4 regions of the Nocardia sp. NPDC005366 genome follow, and region 1 is predicted to be linked to each of the others. Evidence: riboswitches for the same ligand, from Rfam matches in the RefSeq annotation. Region 1 holds a riboswitch; each other region holds the start of a gene.
The links. A riboswitch is a leader RNA that binds a small molecule or an ion and turns the genes downstream of it on or off. The one in region 1 is predicted to bind S-adenosylmethionine.
Positions count from the first base shown of each region.

Region 2: it holds a riboswitch for S-adenosylmethionine, as region 1 does, so the genes downstream of both, ABZS43_RS05825 (aminotransferase class V-fold PLP-dependent enzyme) here and ABZS43_RS29975 (hypothetical protein) in region 1, are expected to answer to the same signal.
Region 3: it holds a riboswitch for S-adenosylmethionine, as region 1 does, so the genes downstream of both, ABZS43_RS07770 (bifunctional o-acetylhomoserine/o-acetylserine sulfhydrylase) here and ABZS43_RS29975 (hypothetical protein) in region 1, are expected to answer to the same signal.
Region 4: it holds a riboswitch for S-adenosylmethionine, as region 1 does, so the genes downstream of both, ABZS43_RS19070 (rhodanese-like domain-containing protein) here and ABZS43_RS29975 (hypothetical protein) in region 1, are expected to answer to the same signal.

Region 1 covers NZ_JBEXFQ010000034.1:59,209-63,415, reverse strand. The annotation lists gene ABZS43_RS29985 (ABC transporter substrate-binding protein) at 1-794, opposite strand, end outside; gene ABZS43_RS29980 (GNAT family N-acetyltransferase) at 910-1,434, opposite strand; gene ABZS43_RS29975 (hypothetical protein) at 1,440-1,640, opposite strand; SAM riboswitch class I at 1,868-1,963, opposite strand; gene ABZS43_RS29970 (hypothetical protein) at 2,251-2,946, shown strand; gene ABZS43_RS29965 (glycosyltransferase family 2 protein) at 2,947-4,131, opposite strand; gene ABZS43_RS29960 (DUF3153 domain-containing protein) at 4,187-4,207, opposite strand, start outside.
Region 2 covers NZ_JBEXFQ010000003.1:301,069-305,275, reverse strand. The annotation lists gene ABZS43_RS05835 (Pls/PosA family non-ribosomal peptide synthetase) at 1-1,760, opposite strand, end outside; gene ABZS43_RS05830 (MarR family transcriptional regulator) at 1,947-2,366, opposite strand; SAM riboswitch class IV at 2,505-2,618, shown strand; gene ABZS43_RS05825 (aminotransferase class V-fold PLP-dependent enzyme) at 2,664-3,983, shown strand; gene ABZS43_RS05820 (flavin reductase family protein) at 4,078-4,207, opposite strand, start outside.
Region 3 covers NZ_JBEXFQ010000005.1:63,964-68,170, forward strand. The annotation lists gene ABZS43_RS07760 (MFS transporter) at 1-675, opposite strand, end outside; gene ABZS43_RS07765 (TetR family transcriptional regulator) at 824-1,540, shown strand; SAM riboswitch class IV at 1,593-1,703, shown strand; gene ABZS43_RS07770 (bifunctional o-acetylhomoserine/o-acetylserine sulfhydrylase) at 1,793-3,118, shown strand; gene ABZS43_RS07775 (homoserine O-acetyltransferase) at 3,160-4,207, shown strand, end outside.
Region 4 covers NZ_JBEXFQ010000015.1:138,008-142,214, reverse strand. The annotation lists gene ABZS43_RS19080 (FAD-dependent oxidoreductase) at 1-1,193, opposite strand, end outside; gene ABZS43_RS19075 (hypothetical protein) at 1,579-2,028, shown strand; SAM riboswitch class IV at 2,092-2,207, shown strand; gene ABZS43_RS19070 (rhodanese-like domain-containing protein) at 2,223-2,639, shown strand; gene ABZS43_RS19065 (O-succinylhomoserine sulfhydrylase) at 2,636-3,850, shown strand; gene fgd (glucose-6-phosphate dehydrogenase (coenzyme-F420)) at 3,914-4,207, opposite strand, start outside.

The DNA of each region.
Region 1 (4,207 bases):
GCGTCGAGCTGACCGGAGGTGAGACTTCCGGTACGCACCCCCGATTCGGGGACGACGGTGAATTCGACGCGGTCCAGATACGCCTCCCCACGATGGGCGAAAACGTCCGAACCCCAGTTGTATCCGGCGCGCTTGGCGAGTGTGGCCGAGGCGTCCTGACGCCAGCCCGCGTAGGTGAACGGGCCGCTGCCGATATTGCCGCCGGCGCAACGCTGTTCGGCGGGAGCGGCGGTGGTCGCGTCGGCGAGCAAGCCCAGCTGGGTGGTCGAGGAGGCCTGCAGGAATTGTGAATTCGGCTTGCTGAACTCGACTCTCGCGGTCAACCGGTCCACCGGCGTGGTACTCACGTAGTTGGTCAGATAGCTGGCCCCGAGCGGTGATTTGGCCGCACCCAGCTTGACGATCGCGTCGAAATTGCGCTTGACCGATTCGGCGGTGAGCGGGGTGCCATCGCTGAAGGTGACGCCGTCGGCGAGGTGGAAGGTGAAAACCTTCGCATCCGGGCTCACCTCCCAGCTGCGGGCCAGCCACGGCGTGATCGCCCCGGTCGCCGGATCCTGGTCGGTCAGCGAATCGACGATCTGCCTGGCGACGTAAATGGTCTGGTTACTGCCTGCCTGCGCCGGATCCGAGCAGGTCGGCGCCTGGGAGAGTCCGTAGCGCAGCGTACCGCCCGGCCGCGGCGGTCCGGCGTCGCCGCCGGAACCGCCCGAATCGCCGCCGCAGGCCGCAAGACTCGCGGCCGCGGTGACGGCGGCGGCAATGGCCGCGATTCGATAGCGGGATCGGATCACTGTGCTACTCCAAGGGTTTCGACATGGTTGACATCGGGGCGGCGCTGCCTGGTACCGGCAAGCCCGCCGGTACTCGGCTCGGGCACCGGGGCGATCGAGGTCATGAGCAGGAATCTCATGCGACGACGCCCACAAAATCGGCGGCACGCACGTATTTCTCGAACGGATGTTTGCCGATCCGCTCGGGGGGCAGATCGGGGTCGTAGAGCGGGGTGTACCCGGCCGCGAGGTAGAGGGCGACCGCCTCGGGCTGACGTGGCCCTGTCGTCAGGTAGACGCGTCGATAACCTCGACGGGTGATCTCGGCTTCCAGGTGCGTCAGGACATACCTGCCGAATCCCTGCCTGCGGTGCTCGCGCGAGGTCCAGACGCGTTTGAGTTCGGCGGTCGTCTCGTCGTAGCGCTGGAAGGCGCCGCCCGCGACCGGTTCCGAATCCCGGGTGACGACAAGCAGGTCACCGTGCGGCGGTGCGAATTCCTGCGCCGGATAGTCCACCAGCGAGGCGTGCACCGCGCCCGGGGTTCTGCCGTAGCGCGTGCTGTATTCGACGGCCAATTCGGCCAGCAGCGAAGCGGCGAGCGGATCGGACTGCGCGACGCGGTGCACCCGAACTCCGTTGTCGGGGAAACGTGAGGCCACGCCGCTCACCCCGCCATCGACCACGGCTCGGCGGCCGGATTGCGCGCGACGTGCGCGACAGCGATCAGCGCCGCCGTACTCGCGACCCGTCGCGGCGGATGCCGTGATCTCGCGACGCTGGGCACGTCGGAGGTGGAGGCGTCATCGGCGTCGGGGGAGACGACATCGGATTCACCCGGCGGGGCGGGCGCGTGGGGCGCACTCATGGCGAGTCCTTCGGAACAAGCGGACGCGACCACCCCTGTGGGCGGCGGTCGCCGCACCCGGCCAGTGTCGGGCGCACGGTCTGGCGGGCGGGTCAGCCGCGACAGCCGGTGGACATGACATGGCACTGGTCGGCATGGCACTGGTCGGCATGGCACTGGTCGACATGGCACTGGTCGACATGGCGACGGCCCCAGCGATTGCCACTGCGGTAGATCATCACTTCGGTCCTCCATCGTTCCCGGCGGAAGCACCCGCACCCGAGAATGCCGGGGGGTTGCTGCGACGTCGGTGAGCCAGGTCTCTCGGTCGCTCTGGATGGTGAGATTCCGGTGGCGCCAGCGCCGCGGGAACACGTGTCGAGCCGAAACATCATGCGAAGGAGGGCGGCTCCTTCACAAGGGTAGAAATCAGGGTGAGCACAGTCCTTCCCGCCATCGCCGCGCGCGTCGAGAATTACCCCGGTCGATCGGACGTCCTACTCCGATCGCCCCTCACCCCGCACTCGTCGTCCGCGACGCGCCCAGGGCTTGCCGAATCCGATAAACCCTGCTGAAAGCGTTTGCGGGAGTACCCTCCTCCTCGATCGTGCCGACGATGAGGAGGTCTGTTGTGACCGTAGTGCGCCGTCTGACCACGTTTGCCGCCGTCGCGACCGGGGCTGTCGCACTGGCCCTCGCGCTACCTGGCGGCGCGGTGGGCGCTCCGTCCCCCGACACCGACCGCGCCGCCGCCATCGCGGGTCCGGGTGATCTGCTCGGTGCCTACGAGTCGAATATCGAGGCGCTGCGGAAGTTCGGCATGGACCCGTTCCTGTACCCGACCGCGGCCGCCTTCTGTAACGACGCGTCCACATTCGGGCTCGTCCCCGCGGTAGCGGGCGCGGTGCCGGGGCCGTGGCCTAAGACGACCGTCGCCATCCCCGGACTCGATATGACCGCCGTGGAAGCGGGCCAGACCATGTTCACCTTCGTGCCTTTCGGCGTCGCCGCCGACAAGAGGACCGATACCGGGATGCGTGTCGCGTGGCTCAACGTCAGCAACGGCCGTAGCGGCACGGCGTCCATGGGCCCGATCGGGGATGTCCTGTCCGCCATGATCCCGCCCGAGGTGCCCGCCGACGTCCGTCCGGTCGCCGAGAAGGCCGTCCAGGACTTCTTCCTCGCCTCGCTCCCGGTCGGCGGTATCCGCGCGGTCCCCGTCGACACCGGCAAGGGCATGGTGCTCGCGGCGGTCTTCGGCACCGTCCAGAGCGGCGATCGGTCCTGCTTCTTCCTGCCGACCGTCGGGATGACCACCATCCCATGATCATCCGCGGGGGAGGGAACGACCTTTCCAACCGAGCGTCCCCCGGCGGTAGGCCAGGTGCGATCGGATCGACAGGGCCGTGTACGCGATGATCGACACGGGATGCGCCAGTGCCGCGACGATATCGGCGCGGGTCGAGGATCGACCGGACTCCAGGGAACGCGCCAGCAGTCGCGTGGTGACGGCGGCGGCATACCCGAGAATTCCGGCTCGGCGGGTACCGCCGCGACCCGCCACCGCCGCCAGGGGCGCGACCACGTACGCCAGGGCGGCCACCGATCCGACAGCCGCGGCGGCGATCGGCGAGCCGCCGTAGGCGGACCACAGCCACCGGGTGTATCCGGCGTCGAGTTCGGCCGCGCCCCGGTACATCCGGGTGCGGGCCAGCGGGCCCGCGGCGACCAGAGCGGTATGCCCGCCGCCGCGCCGCACCGCGCGGGCGATATCCAGATCCTCGGTCGGGGACGCCGCCACCGCCGCGTGGCCGCCTGCCGCGCGATAGGCGGCGGTGTCGAAGACCAGGAACTGCCCGCACGCCACCGCCGTCGACGGCCGCAGGCTCCGATTCGCCACGGCGACGGGCAACGTGGAGGCCCACGACCAGCACAGCAGTGGCTGCACCAGCGCCTCGGCCACCGACCCCGCGTCCTGGCGCGGCCACGGTGACACCAGTGCCGCGCGGCCCCTGCGCAATTCCGCCACCGCCGCGGCGATCGCGCCGGGCGCGATCCGCACGTCGGCGTCGAGGAAGATCACGACGGCCGTATCCACCGCGTCGGCCAGCCTGGCACAGGCCGCGGCCTTCCCGGTCCATCCCGGCTCCGGTTCGGTATCCGAGCGGATCACGATGAACCGGGGGTCGCCGTCGATCGCCTTCTCGGCCGCCGCCGCGGTGCCGTCGGTGGACGCGTCATCGAGAATCAGCACCTGGAGGCGCGGCGCCCCCGACTGCGCGCGCAGATCACCGATCAGCTCCGGCAGTCGCCGCACCTCGTCGCGCGCCGGAACGCACACCGTGATCGGCTCGATGACAGCGGCGGATTCCGGCAGTCGCCGTACCGTCAACCGATTGACCAATGCGATCGCGCAGCCGAGCACCGCGACGCCGGCGCCCGCCCGTGCGCTCACCGCCGCCGCGTTCCCGGCGATGGCCGTTCGCGCGCGAGCCGCGCTGTCGTCAGCCATTGTCGGCACCCCTCGTCTCGCACCCGCGTATATCGGACGTGCCGCCGTCCGGGGGTCAGCGTCCTTCGATGACCAG
Region 2 (4,207 bases), on a different contig from region 1:
AGATAATCGGCGAGGGCTCCGAGTCGCGGGTGGTCGTACAGTTCGGCGACAGTGATATGCGGATAGCGTTCGCGCAGCGCGGCCACCAGTTGCGCGGCGGCGAGTGAGCCGCCGCCCACATCGAAGAAGTCGGTATCGGGACTCGGTGTCTCGGCGCCGAGCAGCGCATCCCACAGGCCCGCGACCCACAGGGCGGTCGGGGTGAGTCCGATTTCGGCCTCGGCGTCCTTCTGTTTCGGCAGCGGCCACGGCAGCGCGTCGCGGTCGACTTTGCCGGAGGTGCGCGTGGGCAGTTCGGCGACGACGGCCAGACGCGGTACCAGCGGAGCCGGAAGTTGTTCGGCGAGACGGTCTCTGGCGGCTTTGAGGTCGTAGTCCGCGTCGGGTCCGGTCAGGTAGCCGACGAGGATCTTATTGCCCGCCTTGGTACTTCGGATCGCCGCGGCGGCGCCGGTCACGCCGGGCAGGTGTTGTAGTGCGCTGTCGATCTCGCCGAGTTCGATACGGCGACCGCCGATTTTGATCTGGTCGTCGGCGCGTCCGAGGAACACGAGTCCGGCGCTGTCGTTGCGCACCAGATCGCCGCTGCGGTAGGCGCGTTCCCAGCCCAGTGACGGTAGCGGGGCGTATTTCTCGGCATCTTTGTCCTGGTCGAGATATCGGGCAAGCCCGACTCCGCCGATGACCAGCTCGCCCGATTCGCCCTCGCCCACCGGATTGCCCGCCGGATCGACCACGGCCAGATCCCAGCCGTCCAGCGGCAGGCCGATGCGCACCGGCCACTTTCCGTCGAGCAGGGCCGCGCACGCCACCACCGTCGCCTCGGTGGGACCGTAGGTATTCCACACCTCGCGTCCCGAATCCGCTTTTCCGGCAAGGCGTTCAGCGAGTTCCGGGGGTACCGCCTCGCCGCCGAAGATCAGCAGCCGGACCGACTCGAGCGCCTCGGCGGGCCAGGTGGCGGCCAATGTCGGGACGGTGGAGACGATGCTGATCTCGCGCCGCACCAGCCATGGACCCAGGTCGGCCCCGGTCCGGACCAGCGCGCGCGGGGCCGGGACCAGGCACGCGCCGTGCCGCCAGGCCAGCCACATCTCCTCGCAGGAGGCGTCGAAGGCGACCGAGAGTCCGGCGAGCACGCGGTCACCGGGACGGATCGGCGCGTCCCGCAGGAACAGCTCGGCCTCGGCGTCGACGAGCGCGGCGGCGTTGCGATGGGTCACCGCGACACCTTTCGGCGTTCCGGTGGATCCGGAGGTGAAGATGATCCACGCGTCGTCAGCGGGATCGGGCGGCGCCGTCGTGCCATCGGATTCCGCTGCGGCGGAGGTCGTTTCGATACCGTCCGCGGTGACAACGGCGGTGACCTCCGCCTCGCCGAAGACCAGCCTGGCGCGTTCGTCCGGATCGTCCGCGTCGACGGGCACGTAGGCGGCGCCCGCGTGCAGCACGGCCAGAATCGTCACGTAGAGCTCGTTGGTGCCCGAGGGCATGCGGACGCCAACGCGGTCGCCCGCTCGCACTCCGGCCGCGGCGAGGCGCGCGACGACGGCGTCGATCTCGGTCAGCAGTTCGGAGTAGCCGATGACCACGTCCCCGTCATCGATGGCGGGGGCGTCCGGGTGGTCGATGGCGGTGGCGGCGAGGATGTCGACCAGGGTGCGGGCGGGCGGGGCAAGGGCGCCGCGCGATAGCGGATCGGGAATCGACCGCGGATCCGGGCCCTCGCCCGCCGCGGTATCGACCTGCGGCTGCAGCATGACGTCCTGTCCACCTCTCATAGACCTGCCTGCTCTTCATCGTTCGTTGTTTCACAAGAGGGTTACCAGTGGGCAAACACCACGGGGACCAGTGGTCTACGGTACCCGGGGTATCGGCTGATCGATGGTCGCCGGATCGGGTGGTTCGTCCCGATGACAACCGCGCTACCGGCCGAAATACCGGATTCAGTCGCTCAGTGCCTGATCCTCGCCGAGCGCTTTGAGGGCGAGGCGATGCAGAATGCGCTGCTCGTCCGCGTCGAGGCGGTGCAGGACCCGTTGCGCCGCCGCCTCGATGAGTTCGTCGGTGCGGCGGCGTTCGGCGCTGCCCGCCTCGGTGACGGAGAGTCGGTATTTGCGGCGATCGACGGCGTCGCGGGTACGCACGACCAGACCGTTCTGCTCGAGCCCGTCGATCAGCCGGACGACTTCGCTGCGGTCGATGCCGAGAGCGGTGGATACCTGCTGCTGGGACAACTCGTCGAATTCCTCCAGGTAGACCAGCACCCAGTGCTCGCGCGGCGACGTGCCCATCTCGCTGCGCACCGCCTTGTGCAGCTTGCCGAGCACGTAGGTCGGGAAGCGGAGTAGCGCGGGGGGATGCATCGATCGCATCGCATACCGCCGGAATGCGCAAACGACGTACGGGCGACCGCGGTGAACGGACGCAGGTGATCGAGTGTCGCCGTCGACACGGAACGTCCCTGTTGACAGGACTGTGGTGCGTCTGCCAATCTCGGATCAGGTCACGAGTACCAGTGTCAAGCCCCGGCTAGCTGGTCGGCAACCCTCCTCCGCGGTGGGGTGCTCCGGGTGACGACCGGGCCGCCGCCCGACCGGGCGCGGCAAGCGCGGACTCGAACAATCCTCGATTGCGAGTCCCTCTGTCGACGGGATTACGTGATGACTGCTGTTGTGGACCAGACCTGTGCCCCCCTCGCCCGGGTATCCGGCGATGACCTCCAGGTGCCGCTCGTCCAGGGCGGAACCACCACCTACGCGAATTTCGACTACGCCGCCAGTGCGCCTGCGCTGGCCGCGGTCACCGACCGGGTGCAGCAGCTGCTGCCGTACTACGCCAGCGTGCATCGGGGCGCGGGTTACGCCTCCCGGATCTCCACCGAATGCTATGAATCCGCGCGCGCTTCGGTGAGCCTTTTCCTGGACGCCGCCGACGACCAGGTCGTGGTCTTCACCCGCAACACCACCGACTCGCTGAACCTGCTCGCCGGATGCGTGCCCGGCGACACCGTCGTGCTCGACATCGAGCATCACGCCAATTTCCTGCCGTGGACCAGGAACGGACGTCGCGTGGTGCGGGCCGCCGACACCGTCGAGGAGACCATCCGGCTTCTTGTCGCCGAGCTGTGCGCCAAACCTGCCGCGCTGCTGGCGATTACCGGCGCGTCGAACGTCACCGGCGAGGTGCTGCCGCTGGAACGTCTGGCCGAGGTGGCGCACCGGTGCGGCGCGCGCATCCTGGTCGACGCGGCGCAGTTGGCTCCGCACCGCCGGATCAGCCTGCGCGACACGGGAATCGACTACCTGGCCTGCTCGGGTCACAAGCTGTACGCGCCGTTCGGCGCGGGTGTTCTCGTCGGCCGCCGTGACTGGCTCGACGCGGCCGAGCCGTATCTGGCGGGCGGCGGCGCGGTGCGCGAGGTGCGCGCGGACTCGGCCGAGTGGGCTCCCGCGCCGCAGCGTCACGAGGCGGGGTCGCCGAATGTGCTCGGCGCGGCTGCGCTGGCCGCCGCCTGTGCGGCGCTGTGCGATATCGATGCCGAAACCCTCGCATCGCATGAACGCCTGCTCGCCGACCGTCTCCGCGACGGCCTGTGCGCGATTCCCGGCGTCGAACTCCTGCGACTGTGGTCCGACAGCCCCGATTGCGTCGGTATCGTCGCCTTCACTCTCGACGGTTTCGCCCCCGGCCACGTCGCCGCCTACCTCTCCGCAGAACACGGCATCGGCGTCCGCGACGGCCGCTTCTGCGCCCACCCCCTGCTCGCCCGCCTCGGCCTCGACGGCGCGCTACGCGCCAGCATCGGCCTCGGCACCTGCTCCGCCGACGTCGACCGGCTGATAGAAGCCGTGGCCGACCTCGTAGAAACCGGCACCGGCTGGAACTACGCCGTCACCGGATCGCACTGGAACCCGACTCCGGAGACCCGCCCGTTCGCTACCGTCGACACCGGGGGCGCGTCACCCTGCGCCGTGGGCTGAGATTCCTATGTCGTGAGTCGTGGTCGCGTCGGCTCGCGGACATCGATCCGGACGCGCTCGACGCCGAGGTCGAATCCCGCGGGGTGCGTCGGAGCTATCGGTCCAGCGACGTAGGGCGGTGGTAACGGCCCTGGTAGTACAGCAGCGGCGCGGCGGCCGGTTCCTCGTCGGTATTGTCGTGCACCCGGGTGACCAGGCCGACGACGAAAGTATGGTCGCCGATG
Region 3 (4,207 bases), on a different contig from region 1:
CACGATGGCGATCAGACCGAGGGTGACGGTGATCGCGCCGGGCACGTCGTAGCCGCCCGTGCGCGGTGCGGGCACATCCCTGACGACGAAGGTCAACGCGCCGACCAGCGCGATGATCGCGATCGGGGTATTCACCAACAGCGTCCACCGCCACGAGGCGTATTCGGTGAGCGCGCCACCCGCGAGCAGGCCGATCGCGGCGCCGCCCGCCGAGATGCCGGCGAAGATGGAGAAGGCCGTCGCCCGCTCCTTCGCCTCGGTGAACGTCACCGAGAGCAGTGACAGCGCGGCGGGCGCGAGAAGCGCGGCGAAAGCGCCCTGCAGGCCGCGGCCCGCGAAGAGCTGCGCCCCGTTCTGCGCGAGGCCCGCCAGCGCCGACGCGGCGGCGAAGCCGATCAGGCCGACCATGAAGATCCGGCGACGGCCCAGGTAGTCCGCCATGCGGCCGCCGAGAAGCAGCAGACCGCCGAAGATCAGCGTGTACGCGGTGAGCATCCACTGCTTGTTGCTATCGCTGATGTCGAGATCACGTTGTGCGAAGGGCAGTGCGATGGTCACGATGGTGGCGTCGAGAACCACCATGAGCTGCGCCAACGCGATGACTGCGAGGGCGAGCCAGCGTGCGGAACTCCCCCGTTTCTCCGGTGCTTCGGCCACCGATGCGGTGTCGGTCATCTCGGTCTCCTCGTTCGAAGTGCTGGACTCTCGGATCAATTCGGCCAATCCTGTCACCGTCAGACAATTGGCGTCAAGAGAAAAATGTCGCAATCGGACATTTGTCGGTTGCGGACAGCGACTGGGCGCCGTGCGATAGAATGCGGACATGCTCGACTCATCAGCGCCGATCGCCGCGGCGGCCGACGCCCGCGCCAACGACCCGGCCGATGGTCGGTGCGGACGGGGACCGAGCCTGCGCGAGCGCAAGAAAATACAGACCCGTGCGCGAATCATCGAAGTGGCGCTCGACCTGTGCGACGCCCAAGGGTTCGACGCGACGACGGTCGAGCAGATCGCGCATGCCGCCGACGTCTCGCCGCGCACCGTTAACCGATATTTCGAGACCAAAGAGGACATCGTCCTCGGACCGGTCGCCGACTTCGGCGAGGGCGTCGCCACCGCGCTGCGGCAACAACCAAGCACCGACGGCGACCTGCCCGCGCTGTGCAACGCCTACCTGGACATGATCGACCGCGCCACCGCCGGGGACAGCACATCCTTCCGGCAGTTCCAGCAAATGCAGCGGATCGCTCGCAGCAGCCAGACGGTTAACGCGCGCGCCCTGGAATTCGGCGAGACCAAGACCACGGCGATCAGTCGCTGCCTAGCCGAACGCGCGGGCACGGCGCCCGACGCGCTTCCGGTCCGGCTGGTGGTGGCGACCTGGCAGATGCTGTGTCATATCGCGATGGCGGATTCGGAGGAACTGGTCGTCAACGGCGACCCGCAGACCGCCGCCCGCGCCGCCCGCGCCGCGGTACTCACCGCGTACGACGAGCTCCGACGCATCTGCTCGCACGCGCGCCCGCTCGACTCCGCGTGATATTTCCAACGGGATTCGGGCGTTGCCCGACCGCCGGTTACCATGTTTGTCAGGTCATGAGTGCCAGCGCCAAGCCCCGGCTCGCTGGACGGCAACCCTCCAGCTGCGGTGGGGTGCTCCGGGTGATGACCGGGTTCCCGAAGGCCGGGAGCAAGCGCGCTGTTCAGGAGGATCCCGAAATGTGTTGTTGTCCGTCGCCCGCAATACGATAACCCGTTCGTCCGGCGAACAACCCCCCATTTGGAGAACGATATGAGCGAACCCATCGCGTCCCCGATCGATCCGGCCGCCTGGTCCTTCGAGACCAAACAGGTCCACGCGGGCCAGTCCCCCGATCAGAGCACCGGCGCCAGGGCCCTGCCGATCTACCAGACCACCTCGTACGCATTCCGCGACACCGCGCACGCCGCGGCGCTGTTCGGTCTGGCCGAACCAGGCAATATCTACACCAGGATCATGAACCCCACCCAGGACGTGGTGGAACAGCGCGTCGCCGCGCTGGAAGGCGGAGTGGCCGCGCTGCTGGTGGCCTCGGGGCAGGCGGCGGAGACCTACTCGATCCTCAACCTGGCCTCGGCGGGCGATCACATCGTCTCCAGCCCGCAGCTCTACGGCGGCACCTACAACCTCTTCCACTACTCGCTGCCCAAACTCGGCATCGAGGTCTCCTTCGTCGACGACCAGGACGATCCGGAGCAGTGGCGGGCCGCGATCCGGCCGAACACCAAAGCCCTCTACGGCGAGACCATCGCCAACCCGAGCGGCGCCATCTTCGACATCCGCGGTGTCGCGGACGTGGCCCACGCGGCCGGGCTGCCGTTGATCGTCGACAACACCGTCGCTACGCCGTACCTGATCCAGCCGCTTGCCCACGGCGCCGACATCGTCGTGCACTCGGCGACGAAGTACCTGGGCGGGCACGGCACGGCCATCGGCGGTGTGATCGTGGACGGCGGCAACTTCGACTGGACGGTGCGCGACGAGAACGGCGCGGCTCGCTACCCCGGTTTCACCACACCCGACCCGAGCTACCACGGCGCGGTCTTCGCCGATCTCGGCGCACCGGCCTACGCGCTGAAGGCGCGCGTGCAGTTGCTGCGCGATCTCGGCGCCGCGATCTCGCCGTTCAACGCGTTCCTGATCGCTCAGGGCATCGAAACGCTGAGCCTGCGACTCGAACGGCATGTCTCCAATGCTCAGGCCGTCGCCGAATTCCTCACCGAGCACGCGGACGTCGAAGCCGTCTTCTACGCTGGCCTGCCCACCTCGCCGTGGCATACGCGCGCCAAGGAGCTGGCCCCGAAGGGTGCGGGCGCGATCGTTGCGTTCGACCTGCGCGGCGGGATCGACGCGGGCAAGAAGTTCGTCGACGCGCTGACACTGCACAGCCACGTCGCCAATATCGGCGATGTGCGCTCGCTGGTGATCCATCCGGCCTCGACCACCCACTCGCAGCTGACACCCGAGGAGCAGTTGGCCGCGGGCGTGACACCGGGACTGATACGTCTCGCCGTCGGCATCGAGGGCATCGATGACATCCTGGCCGATCTACGCGCCGGTTTCGCGGCGACCTCGTGACCGTGAGCGCCGAGCCGAGCACCACCCGTCCAGCGACCGGTGTGACACTTCTGCCACCGCCGGACGGGCGGCTCGGCGTGATCGCCATCGGGGATGTCGCGCTGGAGAACGGCGCCGTCGTCCCCGACGTGCTTCTCGCGGTGCAACGTTGGGGTGAGCTCTCCCCCGCGCTGGACAATGTCGTACTGGTCGAGCACGCGCTGACCGGTGATTCACACGTGGTCGGCGGGCCCGACGACGCCCACCCGCAGCCGGGCTGGTGGGAGGGCATGGTCGGCCCCGGTGCGCCGCTCGATACCGACGAGTGGTGTGTGATCGCGACGAATGTGCTCGGCGGCTGCAAGGGCAGCACCGGGCCCTCCTCCCTCGCTTCCGACGGAAAGCCGTGGGGCGCAAGGTTTCCGGAGATCTCCATCCGCGATCAAGTGACCGCGGAGATCGCGTTGACGCGGTTGCTCGGCATCGACCGGTTGGCCGCCGTGGTCGGCGGGTCGATGGGCGGCATGCGGGTGCTGGAATGGATGATCGAAGCACCGCAACGAGTGGCGGCGGCCCTGGTGCTCGCCGTCGGCGCGCGCGCCACCGCCGACCAGATAGGAACCCAGACCACCCAGATCGCCGCCATCAAGGCCGATCCGGACTGGCAGGGCGGTGATTACCACGACACCGATCGCGCCCCGATGACCGGCATGGGCATCGCGAGGCGGATCGCGCACCTGACCTACCGCACCGAGTCCGAATTGGATCACCGCTTCGAGAATCACGCGCAGGACGAGGAAGATCCGTGGCGGGGTGGTCGCTACGCGGTGCAGAGCTACCTGGACCATCAGGCCGAAAAGCTCTGTAGCCGTTTCGATCCCGCCACCTACGTCCTGCTCACCGAGGCGATGAACCGGCACGATGTCGGCCGCGGGCGCGGCGGTGTCGCGGCGGCGCTCGCCTCGACCCCGGTCCCGTGCGTGGTGGGCGGCGTCGACTCCGATCGGCTGTATCCCCTACGGACACAGCAGGAATTGGCCGACGCGCTACCCGGCTGCGACAGGCTGGAGATCGTGCATTCCAGGGACGGGCACGACGGATTCCTGACCG
Region 4 (4,207 bases), on a different contig from region 1:
GCCACGGTTTCGTTGGCGTCGCCCTTGGTGTGACCGATCAGGCCGACCGGGCCGCGCTTGATCCAGCCGGTGACGTAGGTCGCGGGCATGAAACGGGCCGCGCCGTCGGCGGCCTCGTCCTGGAGCACGCGTCCGGCCTCGTTCGGCACGGTGCCCGCCTGGTCGTCGAAGGGCAGGTTGGTGATGTTCTGCGACAGGTAGCCGACCGCGCGGTATACGGCCTGGATATCCCAGTCCTTGATGACGCCGGTGCCCTTGACGTTGCCGGTGCCGTCGAGCTGGGTGCGTTCGGTGCGCAGACCGACCACCTTGCCGTTCTCGTCGCCGACGATTTCCGCGGGCGATTCGAAGAAGTGCAGGAAGAGTTTGTGGGGGCGGGTGCCCTGGTCGCGGATGGCCCACTGTTCGAGGGTGTTGGCAACCATGTCGACCTGCTTGGAATGCCTGCGGGCGGCTTCGGAGCCTTCGTCGTAGTCGATGTCCTCGGGGTCGACGATGACCTCGATGGTCGGGGAGTGGTCGAGTTCGCGCAGTTCCAGCGGGGTGAACTTGGCCTGGGCCGGGCCGCGACGCCCGAAGACGTGGACCTCGATCGCCTTGTTGGCCTTCAGGCCCTCGTAGACGTTCGGCGGGATCTCGGTCGGAAGCAGTTCGTCACCGGTTTTGGCCAGCACGCGCGCCACGTCGAGCGCGACGTTGCCGACGCCGAGCACGGCGACCTTCTCCGCGTCGAGCGGCCAGGTGCGCGGCACGTCGGGGTGTCCGTCGTACCAGGAGACGAAATCGGCCGCGCCGTAGGAACCGTCCAGGCCGATCCCCGGGATGTCCAGCGCGCGGTCGGCGTTGGCGCCGGTGGAGAAGATGACAGCGTCGTAGAAGCGACGCAGGTCGTCGAGGGTGATATCGGTGCCGTAGTCGATATTGCCGAGCAGTCGGACCTGCTCCTTGTCGAGCACCTTGTGCAGGGCGGTGATGATGCCTTTGATCCGCGGGTGGTCGGGTGCGACGCCGTAGCGGATCAGCCCGAACGGCGCGGGCATGCGCTCGTAGAGGTCGATGCTCACATCGGCCTCGGACTTCATCAACGCGTCGGCGGCGTAGATGCCGGCCGGTCCCGCGCCGACGATCGCGATGCGGAGCGGGCGGGCCGCCTGAGCTGCACCGCTCGTTGCTGCTGCACTCTGTTCGGTCATCTCTTCCGCGCACCCTTATGGTCGAAATTAATGGCGTTTGACTTAGCTTAGGCTAAGTTCACGCGTCGTTCCGGCGCACCTCGCGGTGCGTGACGCTGGTGCTGCTGGCTCGTGACTGCACGGCCCCCAGGTCGCTACGACGGTGAGCTCTCATATGGCTATGACAGCAGGCCGCAGTCCCGCGATTCTATCGGTGGCATGTCATGGGCCCTCTCAGGGTGTCGTGAACTGAACGGATGCCACGCCTCCCGGCGATCACCGACGACCCGTGACACCAGCCTACCGAGGTCCCTTCCGTCCGTGCCTGACGCGCGCTCGCGCCGGTGCGGCCGGGTGCGGCGGGGTCGGGTGTCGGATAGCGGCGCCGACCAGGGATGATCGAGGCATGACCGAGCAGCGCCCCGACCCCGAGGACGACGAAGCGATCGTGCTCGACCAGACCGATCAGCGCACCATGGCGCCGTTCATCGCGGCCGCGGTCTTCGCGGCGGTCGTGCTCGTCGCCATCGTGGCGGGCGGGCTGCTCTCACCCGCTGAGAAAAATGTCACAGAAGCCGACCGGATAGCGGGGGCCGCGCAGAACTACGTGAGCGCGCGTAACGCCAGTGATCAGTCGCCGCCGCCCGGAGTCGCGTGCGAGGGCTTCGAGGAGGGCAAGTCGCCGCTGGCGGGTCAGTTCGCCGGTGGAAGCTCAATAGAGATACCGAAAGTCGCGGATCAGTCCGTCAACGGAGATCGGGCGAAGGCGGCCGTCACCGTGCGGGTCGACGGCCGCGAGACCACCGAGACCTGGAACTTCACCCGATCCGGCGACAAGTGGATCGTCTGCGGATGACCTGCCCGCGTGTCGCGAATCGGTGTTTGACATGTCGCCCGCTCGACGGGCAATCTCAGTTCAGGTCATGAGAACCAGCGTCAAGCCCCGGCTCGCTGGTCGGCAACCCTCCTCCGCGGTGGGGTGCTCCGGGTGACGACCTGGCCGCGCGCCGAAAACGGGTGTGGCAAGTGCGGATTCACAGGAGGTTCGACATGAGTTATGCCGGTGACATCACCCCCCAGCAGGCGTGGGAAATACTGCGGGAACATCCCGAAGCCGTTCTGGTCGACGTGCGCACCGAAGCGGAATGGCGCTTCGTCGGCGTGCCGGATACCAGTTCGATCGAGCGGCCGACCGTGCTGATCGAATGGGTCGACAGCAACGGCGCGCGGAATACCGAATTCGCCGACCAGCTGGGTAAGGCCCTGCAAGCGCGCGATCAGGAAGCGCCCGTGGTCTTCCTGTGTCGTTCCGGTCAGCGTTCGGCGCATGCGGCGAATCTCGCGACCGAACTCGGCATCGGCCCGTCCTACAACGTGCTCGACGGTTTCGAGGGCGGTCTCGACAGCACGGGCCACCGCGGCGGCGAAGGCTGGCGGGCCACCGGCCTGCCCTGGCGGCAGTCGTGATCACCGGCGGCGCCTTCGACAAGCCGCTACCCGATGATGTCGGCCCGGCCACCCTCGGGGTGCGGGGCGGCCTGCGCCGCTCCGGTTTCGAGGAGACCTCCGAGGCGCTGTACCTGACCTCCGGCTTCGTCTACGAGAGCGCGGAGGCGGCCGAGGCCGCGTTCACCGGCGACGTCGAACATTTCGTCTACTCCCGCTACGGCAATCCGACGGTCGCCATGTTCGAGGAGCGGATGCGCCTGCTCGACGGCGCGGAGGCGTGCTTCGCCACCGCGAGCGGTATGTCGGCCGTATTCACCTCGCTCGGAGCGCTGTTGAGCGCGGGCGATCGACTGGTGGCCGCGCGCAGTCTCTTCGGATCCTGTTTCGTGGTGTGCAACGAGATCCTGCCGCGCTGGGGCGTGGAAACCGTCTTCGTCGACGGTGAGGATCTGGACCAGTGGGAACAGGCGCTGTCGGTGCCGACGCAGGCGGTGTTCTTCGAGACCCCGGCCAACCCGATGCAGACCCTGGTCGATGTGCGCAAGGTCAGCGAACTCGCCCACGCGGCGGGCGCGAAGGTGGTGCTGGACAACGTTTTCGCCACCCCGCTGCTGCAGCGCGGTTTCGATCTCGGCGCCGACGTTCTCGTGTACTCCGGCACCAAACATATCGACGGCCAGGGCCGCGTGCTCGGCGGCGCCATCCTCGGCGAGCGGGACTATATCGACGGTCCGGTGAAGAACCTGATGCGCCATACCGGTCCGGCGCTGAGCCCCTTCAACGCGTGGACGCTACTGAAGGGTTTGGAGACGATGCCGCTGCGGGTGCGCCATTCCACCGAATCGGCACTGAAGCTCGCGCGCTTCCTCGAGGGCAATGATTCGGTGAGCTGGGTGCGCTACCCGTATCTGGAATCGCATCCCCAGCACGCCTTGGCGACCAGCCAGATGAGCGGCGGCGGCACGGTGGTCACGTTCGAACTCGACGCGCCGGCGGACGAGGCGAAGAAACGCGCCTTCGAAGTGCTCAACCGGTTGCGGATCGTCGATATCTCCAACAATCTCGGCGATTCCAAAACTCTGATCACCCATCCGGCCACCACGACCCACCGTGCGATGGGCCCGGAAGGCCGCGCCACCATCGGTCTGTCCGACGGTGTTGTCCGCATTTCGGTTGGCCTGGAGGATGTCGACGACCTCCTCGGGGATCTGGAGCGCGCGCTGCGCTGAAATCGCCCGGCGCAGACGAGAAGAACCCCATCCCGGCCGGGATGGGGTTCTTCGTCTATCAGCTCAGCCGAGCGCCCGCAGCCGGGGGCCGAGGTCACGTTCGAACAGTTCCAGGAACCGGCGCTGATCGTGGCCGGGGGCGTGGAAGACCAGGTGGTTCAGCCCGGCGTCCAGGTACGGCTTGATCTGGGCGACGGCCTCGTCGGGATCGCTCGCCACGATCCAGCGCTTGGCGATCTGCTCTATCGGCAGCGCGTCGGCGGCGGTTTCCATCTCGATCGGGTCGGTGATGCTGTGCTTCTGTTCGGCGGTCAGCGACAGCGGCGCCCAGAAGCGGGTGTTCTCCAGTGCCAGTTC